3 regions of the Companilactobacillus zhachilii genome follow, and region 1 is predicted to be linked to each of the others. Evidence: predicted binding sites of a transcription regulator. Region 1 holds the regulator's gene; each other region holds the start of a gene.
The links. The regulator HrcA, encoded in region 1, represses chaperone genes, less so after heat shock. The targets are predictions, from matches to a motif close to TTAGCACTCNNNNNNNNNGAGTGCTAA.

Region 1 (5,056 bases):
TCAAAGCATCACGAGCATCTTGGGCTTTCTTGATTTCATCGTCAGAAACTTTACCCTTAACGTCTTTTAGAGTCTTGTCTGTTGCAAACAATGTTTGTTCAACATCATTCTTAACATCGACCTCTTCCTTACGTTTGTTATCCTCTTCTTCGTGTTCCTTAGCTTCTTTCATCATCTTGTCGATTTCTTCATCGCTCAAGCCTGATGAACTCTTGATAGTAATCTTTTGTTCCTTGTTAGTACCCATATCCTTAGCAGATACATTAACAATACCGTTCTTATCGATATCGAATGTAACTTGGATTTGTGGTACGCCACGAGGTGCAGCAGGAATATCTGTTAATTGGAAACGACCTAAGGTCTTATTGTCAGCAGCCATTGGACGTTCACCTTGTAGAACGTGAATATCAACAGCACTTTGGTTATCAGCAGCGGTTGAGAAGACTTGTGACTTGCTTGTTGGGATAGTTGTATTTCTATCGATCAACTTAGTGAAGACACCACCCATTGTTTCAATACCAAGTGACAATGGAGTAACATCAAGTAAAACAACGTCCTTAACATCACCAGAGATAACACCACCTTGGATAGCGGCACCTAAAGCAACGGCTTCATCAGGGTTGATTGAGTGATCTGGTGCTTTACCAGTCCACTTAGCAACAGCATCTTGAACAGCAGGAATACGTGTTGAACCACCGTTTAAAATAACCTTATCGATATCAGCATTTGTTAAGTTAGCATCCTTCAAGGCATTGTCAACTGGGATCTTTGTTCTTTCAACAAGGTCAGCTGTCAATTCATCAAATTTAGCACGTGTCAATGTTTCTTCCAAGTGAAGTGGACCATTAGCACCTGATGAAATAAATGGAAGACTGATTGATGTTTGGGCAACACCTGATAAGTCCTTCTTAGCTTTTTCAGCAGCATCCTTCAAACGTTGTAAAGCCATCTTGTCTTGACCCAAATCAACGCCATTCTTAGCCTTAAATTGTTCAACTAACCAGTCGATGATCTTTTGGTCAAAGTCATCACCACCAAGATGTGTATCACCATTTGTTGAAAGTACTTCGAAGACACCGTCACCTAATTGAAGGACAGAAACATCAAATGTACCACCACCAAGGTCATAAACAAGAATCTTTTCATCACCCTTGTCATTATCTAGACCGTAAGCAAGTGCTGAAGCAGTTGGTTCGTTAACGATACGTTGAACGTTCAAACCAGCAATCTTACCAGCATCTTTAGTAGCTTGTCTTTGTGAATCATTGAAATAGGCAGGAACTGTGATAACAGCATCTGTAACCTTTTCACCTAAGTAGTCTTCTGAGAACTTCTTGATGTGTTGTAAAATGAATGCTGAAATTTCTTGTGGTGTGTATGACTTGCCGGCTACAGTAACTTTGTAACCTGCTTCGCCCATGTGACGCTTGATTGATGAAATTGTATCTGGGTTAGTGATTGCTTGTCTCTTTGCAACTTCACCAACTTGGATTTCACCATCTTTGAAAGCAACAACTGAAGGAGTTGTTCTTGCACCTTCTGGGTTTGTAATAATCTTTGGAGAGCCACCTTCAAGAACGGCTACAGCAGAGTTTGTAGTACCTAAATCAATACCAATAACTTTAGACATAAACCTAAACCTCTTTTATATTTTATATTTATTAATAATTTTATTGTGCAACGACAACCATTGCTGGACGAAGTACACGATCTTCAAATTTATAACCTTTTTGAAGAACTTGTACAACAGTATCCTTAGCGTGCTTATCATCGGCTGGAACGGTTTGGACTGCTTGACTTGATGTTGGGTCAAACTTTTCACCAACATTGTCAATTGGAGTCACATGGTTAGCTTCAACGGCTTTAACCAAATGCTCTTGAACCATTTCAATACCCTTTTTAAGTTGCTTGCTGGCATCGTCGTCAGCTTCAACACTCAAAGCACGTTCAAGATTATCCAAAACAGGTAGAATTTCTGTTGCCAATTTTTGACCATCATATTTAAGGATGTCAGCGACTTCCTTACTATGACGTTTGTTCATATTTTGCATTTCTGCTTGGCTTCTTAGAAGATTATCTTCTAAGTCAGAATTCTTTTGCTTGAGATCGGCAATCTCTTTGTCTTTAGGATCGACTTTCTCAGCCTGTTTCTTCTTAGCTGAATCTTTTTCAGCTTTTTCATCAGTCTTTGGAGCTGCTTCTTTTTTAGAAGTCTTCAAATCTTGGTCTTTTTCTTTATCTGCCATTACTTCCTCCTAAAAATTTCAAGAATCATCATACCTTGAATAGTAATCGATCAGCCTTTTGGCTAACTCAACTCTAAATTCTCCAAGTAACCCAATCAATTGTGAATAATGCATTGTCGTTGGACCAAGTAAGGCAATTACACCCTTACCATGATGACCAACATCATAATTTGCAGTAATAATACTGTAATTCTTCAACGCATCACTTCCAAGCTCACTTCCGAGACGAACACGAATGCCATCATCAGAAATACTTGGATCAATTAATTTTCTCAAATCAGTGCTCTGATTGATGATTGAGAATAATGACTGAACTTGCGATAAATCATCATTGTTAGCATAATTCAACAAATTTAGTTGCCCATCAACATAATACTTTTCTGCACCAGCTTTCTTGAAAAGCTGATCCATCATATCAAGCAACCCATCACTGGAATACATGTATTCTGAAAGGATTGCTGGTACATCATTGTGCAACATTTGAATAACCTTTGGTAAAGGTTGTCCAACTAACTTGTCATTAACAATGTTAACAATTTTTTCAATCAACGAAGTATCAAAATCATCATCTATTGTATAAATATTATTCTCGACATTATTATCACTTGTGACAATGATTGCCATAAGTTGATGTGGGTTCAAAGGAACAATTCTAAAACCTGTTAACAAGATTGAACTGCTCTCTGGACCCAACGTGATAGCTGTGTAACTGGTCAGATGAGATAAGATTTTGGCAGATTGTTCAATGATATCATCAATTTGATGATAAGTTTTACCAAAATCATCGTCAATTCTCTGCGCTATATCTTGCGGTACACTTGTTGGCTGTACCAAATGATCAAGATAATAACGATATCCCATCGCTGAAGGAATTCTACCAGATGAAAGATGGGTTTTCTCGAGATAACCTACTTCCTCTAGCATTGCCATTTCATTTCTGATTGTCGCAGAACTTACATGGAAAGGTAATTCATTCATCAATGTCTTCGAACCAACCGGCTGGCCGGTATCTGTAAATATGCGCACGACTTCTCTCAAGATTGCATCTTGGCGTTGTGATAGCATTATACCGTCCTCCTTTTTAGCACTATTCATACCTGAGTGCTAACAATGTAAAATATAACAATCTATCCCATTAGTGTCAAGTATGCACGCTCATTTTTTCAGACTTTTCAGTTATTAATTTTCATTGATGCATAATTTTAAACATTTCGTTTTTTTATCCTACAAAGACTAGTTAAATTTCCAGACCGAGATTAAAATTAACCTATACATAGTTTCAATCCTAATTGACAATACTTATTCGAGGTAAATTATGCAAAATCAAATTATTGGTGTAAAATTTCTCAACTCAGAATCTTACGAAGATCTCATTGATAATCCCTGGGAAAATTTAGTTTCAGGTAAGCAATACTCTTATTTCAGTCGTGGCTTCAAAGTTAAGGTCAACGATCTAGTGATTGTACCTAACTCTGGTTATAACGACTTACCAGTAGTCCCTGCTATCGTATCTGAAATTAACCTTAGCGAGGGAATATCTAAAACAACACGTCCCATTTTAGCTGTCATCACTCCAGAACAAATCATTGATCAAGAACGACAGGCTTATGGTATTCACAAAGAAATTGCTAACCGTGAATTAATCTATAAACAACTTAACAAAGCTTACGATGAAGCTCTCAAAATGGAACAAATTCAGTTAATGGCTAAAACTAATCCAACCATCGCAGCCTTATTAAATGAATTACAAAAACAAGATGACATCTTAGAAAAACATCGTGCTCTGCCAAAAACACAAATTACTCGAGCTATTGATCTTCATCAATCATAATTTCAGGCAATAAAAAACAAGCAATTTTTTCAGGTTGAAACAAACAAGGCCAGTGATCCGACGAATTCGGACTGCTGACCTTGTTTGCTTTAAGTTTTGCTTCAAATTATTTTAATCTAATGCTTTTAGCGCATTTGCTTTATCCAATTCCAATTGTTTAATTAAACCTTCAGCACCGTCAAACTTAACTTCACCACGCAAATATCGGACCCATTCAAGTTCAACATGTTGACCATAAATTTGCTCATCAAAATCGAAAATATTGGTTTCAATAGTTACACCAGTGTTCTCTTTAAATGTCACATTATAGCCCACCGAAGTCATTGCACCATACCATTTTTTGCCAATCTTGATACGAGTAGCATACACACCGATGGCAGGAACTAGCTGTGAACCATCCACTGCTAGATTAGCGGTCGGATATCCAAGTGTTCTTCCTCTTTGTAAGCCATGGATAACTTCACCTTGGTTTTGATACGAGTAACCTAAAAACTCATTAGCAGTTTGAATGTGACCTTGGGAAATAAACATCTTAATTGCACTAGAACCAATTTTTTGCCCATTTATCAGTTGCTCGGGTACAGTGACAGTCTCAAACCTTCTCTGTGCGTACTCAGGCAAGCGCTGCATATTAGCAATATCTTTTTTCCCATAAGTGTAGTCAAAACCGGCAACCACATACTTAGCCTTCAATCCAACCATGTATTGGTCGACAAATTCTTGTGGTTGTAAGTGAGCAAAATCTTCACTAAATTGAACAAAATAAAGATAATCAACACCTAATTGTTCAACTAATTGGGCTTTTCTTTGCATCGTTGACAAGTATTTAAAGTTTTTTTCGTGTTGATAAACCGTTCTTGGTGAGCGGTCAAAAGTCATCAAAACAGCCTTCAGGTTATGTTTCTGTGCCAGTTCAACACCAGTTTTAATAACTTTCTGATGTCCCAAATGCACACCATCAAAGAATCCCATTATCAAG
Region 2 (5,056 bases), 420 kb from region 1:
AAAAAAAGCATCTCTAAAAAGAGATGCCCAGGCGATCGGCTAGCATTAACTATACTTCCTTGTAGTTATTTCTACATTCGCCAGTCGTATAGTTCAATAAAAAAGTAACAAATCAAAAAAATTAAGTCAACGGATTTTAAACGATTAATGAATTAACTAAAAATCTATGCAAAAACAACTAATATAACTATAAAAATCAACAAAAATGACAATGATGTATATTTAGAGCCTTTCAATGCCACCCGATTTATAGCTATATATTCAGAAATTATTGGCAAATTTTCTTCATCAGCAGATTCTTTAAAATTGGTTTCAATCTTTAACCTTAACTTCAATAATTTTCTCAAAAAGAACATCAAAAATACAGTTACTATAATTGCTATTAGGCAACTCACTCTAACGATTGTCGGATCTTGATATTCAATGTCAGTATAGCAACCAGCAATAATAGCACCCATGATGAAAAGCATTAGTATCAATGACCATCCTACTGACATTGACTCTTTTTTTATCAGCCTATACTCCTCTGGATATTTTTTAGCCAGTTCGGTTGATATCTTCCAAGCATTAATATCACCAATATTTCTTTTAGCTTTTCCTGATTTTCGTACGTTTTTAAGTCCAATGACATACATTGGTAGTGCAATAATTATTAACACTGCTGTGACAATCAATCTAAAAGTAATCATAATTCTCCCCCTATGATGAGCAATCATTTTATTCAACACGATTATAATAATTAACTCTAAAGCATCAACTGTTGCTCCACCAAGTACCCCGCCGTTGCAACAGTTACCGATAAAGATTGGGCAATATCCGAAAGCACCCCGACGACCATAAATTCATTACAACCAAGCATGAAAGTAACTAAAATCAGAACACTAGCTTGCCACCGATATTTTGTCATTCAATAATCCCCTAATCATTTAGTGTTCATACGAAAAGGTTACCACAAAGACAAGTTTTATTGATGATTTAGTCAATCTAAAATATAGATATATTCTGAACTTCTCCAATATATTTATTGTAAAAAATGGTTATCTACTGACAAATAACTAGCTGTAAGGAACAAGAAATTTTGGTCGCTGTGACGGTGGCGTTAGCACTTTAGTGCTTACACCACGGGACGAATTTTGAACTTCGCGTACTTTGCGAAGTTCAAAATCGAGGGTCGAGACCCTGGCTCGAGCCGGTCCCCATAGCGACCAAAATTTCTTGTCCCTGGAAGCGGCATAAAAAAAGAGGCCTGCATCCCTGCAAGTCTCTTTTAATTTACATTATTACTTGTTCAAGTATTCTTCAACAAGTTTCTTGTTATCTTCATTAGTGATTGATTCGTTAACAGCACGATCAGCCAATGTAGCAAGATCCTTAGTACTCAACTTCTTCATCAAGCTTCTTACACGAAGAACTGATGTAGCACTCATTGAGTATTCATCTAGACCCATGCTCAATAGCAATGGAAGCATTGTGTTGTCACCAGCGGCTTCACCACACATGCCGGCCCATTTGCCTTCTTTATGAGCTGATTCAATAACGTGTTTGATCAATCTCAAGATTGAAGGGTTATATGGTTGGTAAAGGTATGAAACATGTTCATTACCACGATCAGCAGCCATAGTATATTGAATCAAGTCGTTTGTACCAATACTGAAGAAGTCAACTTCTTTAGCAAATTGGTCTGCAAGAACGGCAGCGGCTGGAACTTCCATCATCATTCCTAATTGAATGCTGTCTGAAACTTCAACGCCATCTTTAACTAACTTAGCCTTTTCTTCTTCAAAGACCTTCTTAGCATCTCTAAATTCTTGCAAAGTACCAATCATTGGGAACATGATACGTAACTTACCAAAAGCAGATGCACGTAGCAAAGCTCTTAGTTGAGTTCTAAAGATTTCTTGTCTATCCAAACTGATACGGATAGCACGGTAACCTAAGAATGGGTTCATTTCTTCAGGTAGTGGTAAGTAAGGAAGGTGTTTGTCACCACCGATATCCATAGTACGGACAACGACTGGCTTACCATTCATACCTTCAAGAACCTTCTTGTAGGCCTTGAATTGATCTTCTTCAGTTGGAAGACTTTCTGATTGCATGTACAAGAATTCTGTACGATACAAACCGATACCTTCGGCACCATTGTCAATAACACCTTGGAGATCATCAGGTGTACCGATATTAGCTGCAATATCAAAGTGCTTGCCATCAGCAGTAACTGAAGGTTCGTCCTTTAATTTTTCCCATTCTGCTTTTTCGTCAGCAAAATTCTTAGCTAATTCTTGATAGTGTTTGATGTCACTATCTGAAGGATCAACGATAGCAGCACCGTTCAAACCATCAACGATAACTGTGTCTCCTTCTTTAACATCAGTAGTAATTGTATCAGTACCAACAACAGCTGGTAGTTCTAGTGAACGTGCCATAATAGCTGAGTGGGCTGTACGACCACCGATATCAGTAACAAATCCCTTAACATAGCTGTTCAATTGAGCTGTGTCACTTGGTGTCAAATCGTGCGCAACAATAACGACATCATGGTCGATCAATGCTGGGTTTGGAAGTGAAACACCTAGCAAGTGAGCCATAACACGCTTTGTAACATCACGTACATCAGCGGCTCTTTCTTGCATATAAGGATTGTCTGTCATTCCCTCAAAAATAGAAATGAAGTTTTCTGATACATCGTGCAATGCTTGTTCTGCATTAACACTATTATCTTTAACTTCTTGTTCAACTGCACCCGTAAATTCTGGATCAGCCAAAATCATCTTGTGAGCATCAAAAACTTGAGCTTCTTCTTCACCTAGAGACTCTTTAGCGATATCTCTGATCTTTGTTAATTCGTCATCTGATGTAGAAATAGCATCTTTAAGACGACTAACTTCGGCATCAGCATCTGAAATACTCTTCTTTGTGAAAGACAAATCTGGTTGAACTAAAAGGTATGCTTCAGCAGTAGCGATACCATCACTGGCTGCAATTCCCTTAATAGTCTTAACCATTATTCTGCCAAACCTTCTTTTGTCATAGTATCAGCAATAGCTGCAACTGCATCAGCAGCGTCGTCACCATCAGCTGTGATTGTAACGTCAGCACCTTGGCCAACACCAAGTGACATAACACCCATGATTGACTTCAAGTTTACTGATTTACCAGAGAATTCAATGTTAATATCTGAGCTAAATTTACTTGCTGTTTGTACCAACATAGTAGCTGGACGTGCGTGGATTCCTGTTTCTGCAATAATGTGAAATTCTTTCTTTTCCATAATAAATACCTCACCATATAATTATAAAATTCTGTAGTAACACTACAAATATTCACTAATTAATTTACCATTATCTTTAAATTTTCACAAGGGCTTTGTCCAAAAAACCTTTAGATAAGTCAAGAGCGATAAGACGTTTAACGCTTACAACGCTAGAGCCTGAAAGCGTTTATATTATCAATCTTTTTCACATAAATTTGAAAAATTAATTTTTCCTACTATTAAATTGATAATTTTTAAAAATTTTCAAGACTTAGCACTTGCATTACTCGAGTGCTAATTATATACTACCGTTGTATCCTGTGATTAAGGAAAGGTGGGGTGCGAATGTTATGTCAAAATTGTCATAAAAATGAAGCAACAATTCATCTTTATACAAGTGTTAATGGTCAAAGGACGGAAATCAATCTCTGCCAAGACTGTTATCAAAAGTTAAGAAATCAAGCTAACGAAGGTATGAATAATATGGCACAAAATCCAAACGGTGGATTTTCTAGTTTTGAAGACTTGTTCAACGCTTTGAATGGCGGACAACAACCTAATGCTTTCGAGCAACAAGGTCCCCAAACTCAAACAGGTAACGGCAATGGTAATGGCCGCAGACCTCGAGGTAACGGAGTCTTAGATCAATACGGTGTCGATCTAACAGCCCTTGCTAAAAAAGGACAAATCGACCCAGTAATTGGTCGTGACAAAGAAATCAGTCGTGTAATTGAAATATTAAATAGAAGAACTAAAAATAACCCTGTATTAATTGGTGAAGCAGGTGTTGGTAAAACAGCCGTTGTCGAAGGTCTTGCTCAAAAGATCGTCGATGGTGATGTACCTGAAAAGTTACAACACAAACGTGTAATTCGTCTTGATGTTGTTTCACTTGTTCAAGGTACCGGCGTTCGTGGTCAATTTGAACAAAGAATGCAACAATTGATCAACGAACTTCAAAAACAAAAAGATATTATCCTATTTATAGATGAAATCCATGAAATTGTTGGTGCTGGTAACGCTGAAGGTGGTATGGACGCTGGGAACGTTTTGAAACCTGCCCTAGCCCGTGGCGAACTTCAACTTGTTGGTGCAACTACCTTAAATGAATATCGGACAATCGAAAAAGATTCAGCTTTGGAACGCCGTCTCCAACCGGTTCAAGTTAATGAACCTACAGTTAAGGAAACAGTCCAAATCTTGAAGGGTCTCCAACCTAAATATGAAGACTATCATCATGTAAAATATTCTAATGAAGCTATTACAGCTGCTGCTGAGTTATCAGCTCGTTACATTCAAGATAGATTCTTGCCTGATAAGGCTATCGATTTGATTGATGAAGCTGGTTCAAAGAAGAACTTGCAAATCAATCACGTCGATATGGAAGATTTAGATAACAAGATTTCTGACGCTGAAGTGCAAAAGCAAGCTGCCCTTCGTAATGAAGATTACGAAAAAGCTGCCTACTATCGTGATCAAGTTACTAAATTCCAAAATATGAAGAATGACAACAAAGATGAACCTGCTGGTCAAAATATTGTAACTGACAAGGAAATCGAAAAGATTATTGAAGAAAAGACTAATATTCCAGTTGGTGAACTTCAATCAAATGAACAAGCTCAATTGAAGAACTTGGAATCAGATTTGAAAGGTCACATTATTGGTCAAGACAAGGCTGTCGGTGATGTAGCTCGTGCTATTCGTCGTAACCGTGTTGGTTTCAATAAGTCTGGTCGTCCAATCGGTTCCTTCCTATTCGTAGGACCTACTGGTGTTGGTAAGACTGAACTTGCTAAACAACTTGCC
Region 3 (5,056 bases), 1.3 Mb from region 1:
ATCCAGATACCAACACTAATCTTAGAAATAGTTGGCAACATCAATAAGAAATACAAGCTGGCTAAACCAGCTAAAATTGGTAAAAATGGATACCAAGGCATTTTGAATCCGTCATTTGGAATATCTTTTCGCTTACGTAATTTGATAATACCAAAGGAAATGAAAACAAACGCCAACAGGGTTCCGGCATTGATAAGTGACGTTAATTCCGTCAAAGGTACTAATCCAGCAAAGAATGCTTGGACAATTGTTGCTACCCAAACGGCATTCTTAGGCACAGAGAATTTAGTATCGACCTCACCCATTTTCTCGGGTAACAAGCCATCACGTCCTAATGCATAAACCAATCGAGAGCCACCAAAGAACATGGTCAATAATGATGTAAAGATACCAACTAAGGCACCAACCGTAATCAACTTATTCCAAGTGTCTAGATGCACAACTTTTAACGCATAAGCCGCTGGATCATCAACGTTTAAATCTTTATAGTTAACGATACCTGTCAAAACAAATGAAAAACCAACGTACAAGATTACAGCAACGACGACTGTTCCCAAAACTCCACGGACAACATCTTTTTTAGGATTGATTGTTTCCGCCGAATTGGCAGCCAAAGCATCAAAGCCGACAAAGGCAAAGAAAACGGTGGCCGTAGCTGTTGAAATACCACCCATGCCGAAAGGTTGTGTATGGAACTGTTTAGGATAAAATGGAACATAATTTTTAGTATTAATGTAAAAAGCCCCTACAATGATAAACAAAATAATAATAGCAACTTTAATTAATACGGCGACATTTTCTACCTTCTTAGAAAGGCTAGCTCCCTGTAAAATAATGAAAGCAATCAATAAAACAATCAAGGTAGCTGAAAGATTGATCACACCACCTTCAAGTGGTCCATTTGCCAAAAATTTAGGCATGTTTAAACCAAATGCACCTAAGATATTATTATTAAAATAAGATGCAAACCCAACTGCTTCCGCAGAAACAGTCAAAAAATATTCCAGAATTAAAGCCCAGCCTAGAATCCAACCAATAATTTCTCCATAAATAACTGCTCCAAAGGAATAGGCTGATCCGGCAACTGGCATTGCTGATGAAAATTCAGCGTAAGCCATCCCCACAAAACCAGAAACAATCGCGGCAATCAAAAAAGCAATCGTTACAGCCGGTCCGGCATGAAGTGCAGCCTCATGTCCGGGTAAAATAAAAATACCTGTACCAATTACAGCACCAATTCCCAAAGAAAGCAGATCCTTGGCGCCAAGTGTTCGTGTCAATCTAGAATCAGCTTCTAAATACGTATCGACCGATTCTTTTTTAAAGACGTTCTTCATGAGTTTTTCTCCTTAAAACTGCATAACCTAAATTACACTAAGTCTAAAGTCTACTACAAATTTTTTTATGAAAAAAGGTATTTTGTGCAGAAAACGTAAACAATTGTTCAATTTTAGTTCACATAAACAAGTGTATTGAGTTATTCCTCAACTAAGAATATAAAAATGGTTAATAAAGCAACTGGTTTCACAAAACTACCACTATCTTTAAACATGCAGAAACATGCAGCATAAACGTGTGACAAAACATAGCTTTTTCCGCTTAAACCAAACGAGACTAGCAATCCAAAATCGGATTACTAGTCTCGTTTGCCTTAATGCTCGAAAGCTGACCATGTTTTGTCACACTCTCTATCTACCATCCGTCCGAAATTTGGTTGGTGCAACGCCGGTATATTTTTTAAACGTTTGGCTGAAATAGCTTAGCCGGGTGAATCCTAAAGCATCGGAAATATCGTTGACACTTTTATCAGACTCTTTCAAAAGAATCATCGCCTTTTGCACTTTTCTGGCATTCAGATACACTGAAAAACTCAAACCAGTTTCGCGCTTAAACAATTTGCTGAAATAGTAGTCTGATAAATAAACCTTACTAGACACTTGATCAAGCGTTAGTCGTTTATTAAGGTTGCTATCAATATATTCGATTGCAGAAATAATGGAACTGTTCGACGTTGACATTACTTTAATTTGTTGCAAAGCGTGTCCTTCACTATCAGATAATTCATCGATCGCGTCATTAACATCTATAGCATACCTGATTACAAAGTTATCGATACCGCGATCCTTAATCACTAGTTTAGAAACACTTTCCACCATATTTCTCAAAAAGAAAACATGTTCTTGCAGTTTCTGCATTATTTGCAAATGTTCATTATTAGTTCCCTTTTTGATATCTTGTGCAACGCAAACTTTGCCGACCCGTTGATTAATACTGGCTATTCTCAACGGCGCGTCGGCATATTCGATATTATACTTAAATTTATTGACACTCAGTTTGGACAAATCAGTCATTTTATTCATCCTAGTTAACGCACTGCCCTCTGCCAATTCACCAAAAATCCCCGCCTGCAAATGATCGTCGTTGCCTAGAACAAAGACTGCAATATCATTTGTCTGCGCATAGGATTGCAATAGGTGAATAATGACCTTTTCGTTACTAGATAATAACGACTGCAAATCAAATTCTTCCATAATCACTAGCCAACCAATCTACAATATTTAAATTTTTGAATTTAGATATTCCATTAGGACTACTGCATCATTGTGTTCCTGATCTTTAGCACTATACAAGATAAGAACATCTTGTGTCTTTAGAGCTTCTGTTAGGCTTGTCAAAAACTCATCTGTATAAGGATTAGTTTTGATTTCTGCTAAATACTTGCTCTTGAATTCAGCATATTTCTCGGGGTCATGTCCAAACCACTTTCTCAAGTCAGCTGATGGAGCAATTTCCTTGGCCCACAAATCTAAATCAGCTCTTACTTTAGACATTCCACGAGGCCAAAGTCGATCCACAAGAACTCGGTAGCCTGATGGCAAATCTTTATCATAAATCCGCTTCAAAATCAATTTAGTCATTTTAACTAACCTTCTTTTCACCAATTTAATTGTATCACATCAATTACCGTTTGCTTTTTGTTAATTTTTTGCCAAATTTAGCACTCGACAATTAAGAGTGCTAAATTCTTGAACTTCCGTTCGAATGGGTCTTATAATGTATTTGTAATGAAGGGAAAGGAAGTAACGATATATGACAAATGAAATTATGGATCGTAACAATTTGATGAGAAACTGGTTCAACAATGATTCTTGGATGAACAATTTACCATCTATATTTGACAACAATTTCCCAGAAGATTCAACACTAAAGACAGATATTAAGGAAACAGATAAAGACTATGAAGTTCATGTAGATATGCCCGCTTTTGATAAGAAGGATATCGACATCAACTATAATAACGATGTTTTAACGGTTAGTGGTCACCGTGACAGTTTCAATGATCACAACGACAAGAATGGCGACATGATCATGAGTGAACGTTCAAGCGGCCGTGTTATGAGACAATATCATTTACCAGCAGTTGATATGAATAATATCAAAGCAAATTATGATAACGGTGTTTTGAAGATCAACCTTCCAAAGATGGAAAAGAAGACTGATTCAGGCCATCACATCGATATCGACTAATATGTCGCTTTAGATTAGTTAAGATTTCATTCTTAAACTACATTGATGAAATCTTAACTAATCCACAGCTAGATATTTTCTAACTGGTATAGAAATTAAGCTTGTTTTGTCACAACACTTTTAAACTTGCGACTTTAAAATATTGATTTAACTTCGACTTTTTAAAATAAGCATTTTTTAAATCCGATTTTTCAGATGTTATCATTTGGAAAACCGGATTTTTTTAATTTTATTTTTAAAATATTAAATAAAAATGCAATTGTTTTAAATATGATTTTGTTCGAACTTATATATATATGCCGGCAGCGAGAGTAAGAAATTTGGGCTGCTGTGGGGACCGCCTGGAGCCAAGGTCTCCAGGCTCGATTTTGAACTTCGAGAAGACCACTCGAATTTCAAAACTCGTCCCGTGGTGTAGGTGCTAAAGCACCAACGCCACCTGCACTGCTGCCCAAATTTCTTGCTCTCGTTGCCTAGTGTATTTATCCTTGGGTATTTCTTAAAGGATATGGAGTGACTACTAATCATCGATAATTTAACCATTGTATTCATTTGAGTTATAAAACAAAAAAATACAACTAATACTCTAGACGGAGGATGGGAGTGATGGAGGTCAGCAGTGAAAGTGGCGTAAAGGTTTTAGCCTTTACACAGTGGACGTCTTTTGAAATTTGCGATTTATGCGAAGTTCAAAAGCGAGTCTGAAGACCTTCGGTCCCACAGCAGACCTCCACCGCTCCCGCCCAGAGTCAGCATCCTATAAAACCAACTTCACAGAATCTTCACATTTTCAGAATAGTTAATTCATAAAGATTCAGTAGTATAGACATTGTAGATAAGAGATATAAGTAATCCCTTTTCTCACCCCCTATAACATATATATTTAATCCCCTAAATTAAAAAACACCTTTCCCCGAGGTGTTTTTTTATGCTTTTTAAGTACCTGCCGGTAGTAGTTGAGCAAAAAATAAGCTATACTAATAAATGCAGAGTGGATTTTTTCCACTCTCATGGGATGCAGTGAATTTTTGCTGCAAAAGGACAAAAGAATTTATAAACTAAAAAAAGACTTATCAAAACTGGGCTATCCAAGATTCAAATAATTTTTAATTTAAACAATAATAACTTCATGATAAGCCTGTGATTATAAACCGTAGATTAGAGACAACGACTCTATTCTCATCCCCCCTATCAACAATATTCAATCCCCTTAAAAAGGCATCCTTCCCCAAGGATGCCTTTTTTGCTGTCTTATTTAAGATTCAATTTACTTATTTGCGTGATGCTAATTTATCTCTTGACTACAAATTTAAAGTTACTTTTAAAATCAAAACATACTCCATCTCTTATAATCCCGGTTATTAATGACATAATAATACTTAAAATTATTCACTCTCGATTCAAAATAAAGAGTAAATTAGCCGGAAAGAGTCAGAAATTTTGGAGGTGGAACATTTAACTGCCACACGTTTATATATTACTTAATCAACGTCCCTCGTAAAATAAATTCAGAAGGAATCGATTTTTT

Region 2: D1B17_RS03290 (ATP-dependent Clp protease ATP-binding subunit) is a predicted target of HrcA. The motif match lies at 3,522-3,548, and genes of this name have one in related genera.
Region 3: D1B17_RS11350 (Hsp20/alpha crystallin family protein) is a predicted target of HrcA. The motif match lies at 2,996-3,022, and genes of this name have one in related genera.

What each region holds. Positions count from the first base shown of each region.
Region 1 is NZ_CP031933.2:1,186,925-1,191,980, reverse strand. It holds gene dnaK (molecular chaperone DnaK) at 1-1,630, opposite strand, end outside; gene grpE (nucleotide exchange factor GrpE) at 1,671-2,246, opposite strand; gene hrcA (heat-inducible transcriptional repressor HrcA) at 2,265-3,311, opposite strand; gene D1B17_RS05320 (hypothetical protein) at 3,562-4,077, shown strand; gene D1B17_RS05315 (bifunctional riboflavin kinase/FAD synthetase) at 4,189-5,056, opposite strand, start outside.
Region 2 is NZ_CP031933.2:764,919-769,974, reverse strand. It holds ZMP/ZTP riboswitch at 19-98, opposite strand; gene D1B17_RS03310 (hypothetical protein) at 165-689, opposite strand; partial or broken gene D1B17_RS03305 (MFS transporter) at 767-907, opposite strand; gene ptsP (phosphoenolpyruvate--protein phosphotransferase) at 1,281-3,002, opposite strand; gene D1B17_RS03295 (phosphocarrier protein HPr) at 3,002-3,268, opposite strand; gene D1B17_RS03290 (ATP-dependent Clp protease ATP-binding subunit) at 3,596-5,056, shown strand, end outside.
Region 3 is NZ_CP031933.2:2,461,787-2,466,842, forward strand. It holds gene D1B17_RS11335 (APC family permease) at 1-1,337, opposite strand, end outside; gene D1B17_RS11340 (helix-turn-helix transcriptional regulator) at 1,689-2,531, opposite strand; gene D1B17_RS11345 (DUF488 domain-containing protein) at 2,559-2,918, opposite strand; gene D1B17_RS11350 (Hsp20/alpha crystallin family protein) at 3,091-3,528, shown strand; gene D1B17_RS11355 (LacI family DNA-binding transcriptional regulator) at 5,006-5,056, opposite strand, start outside.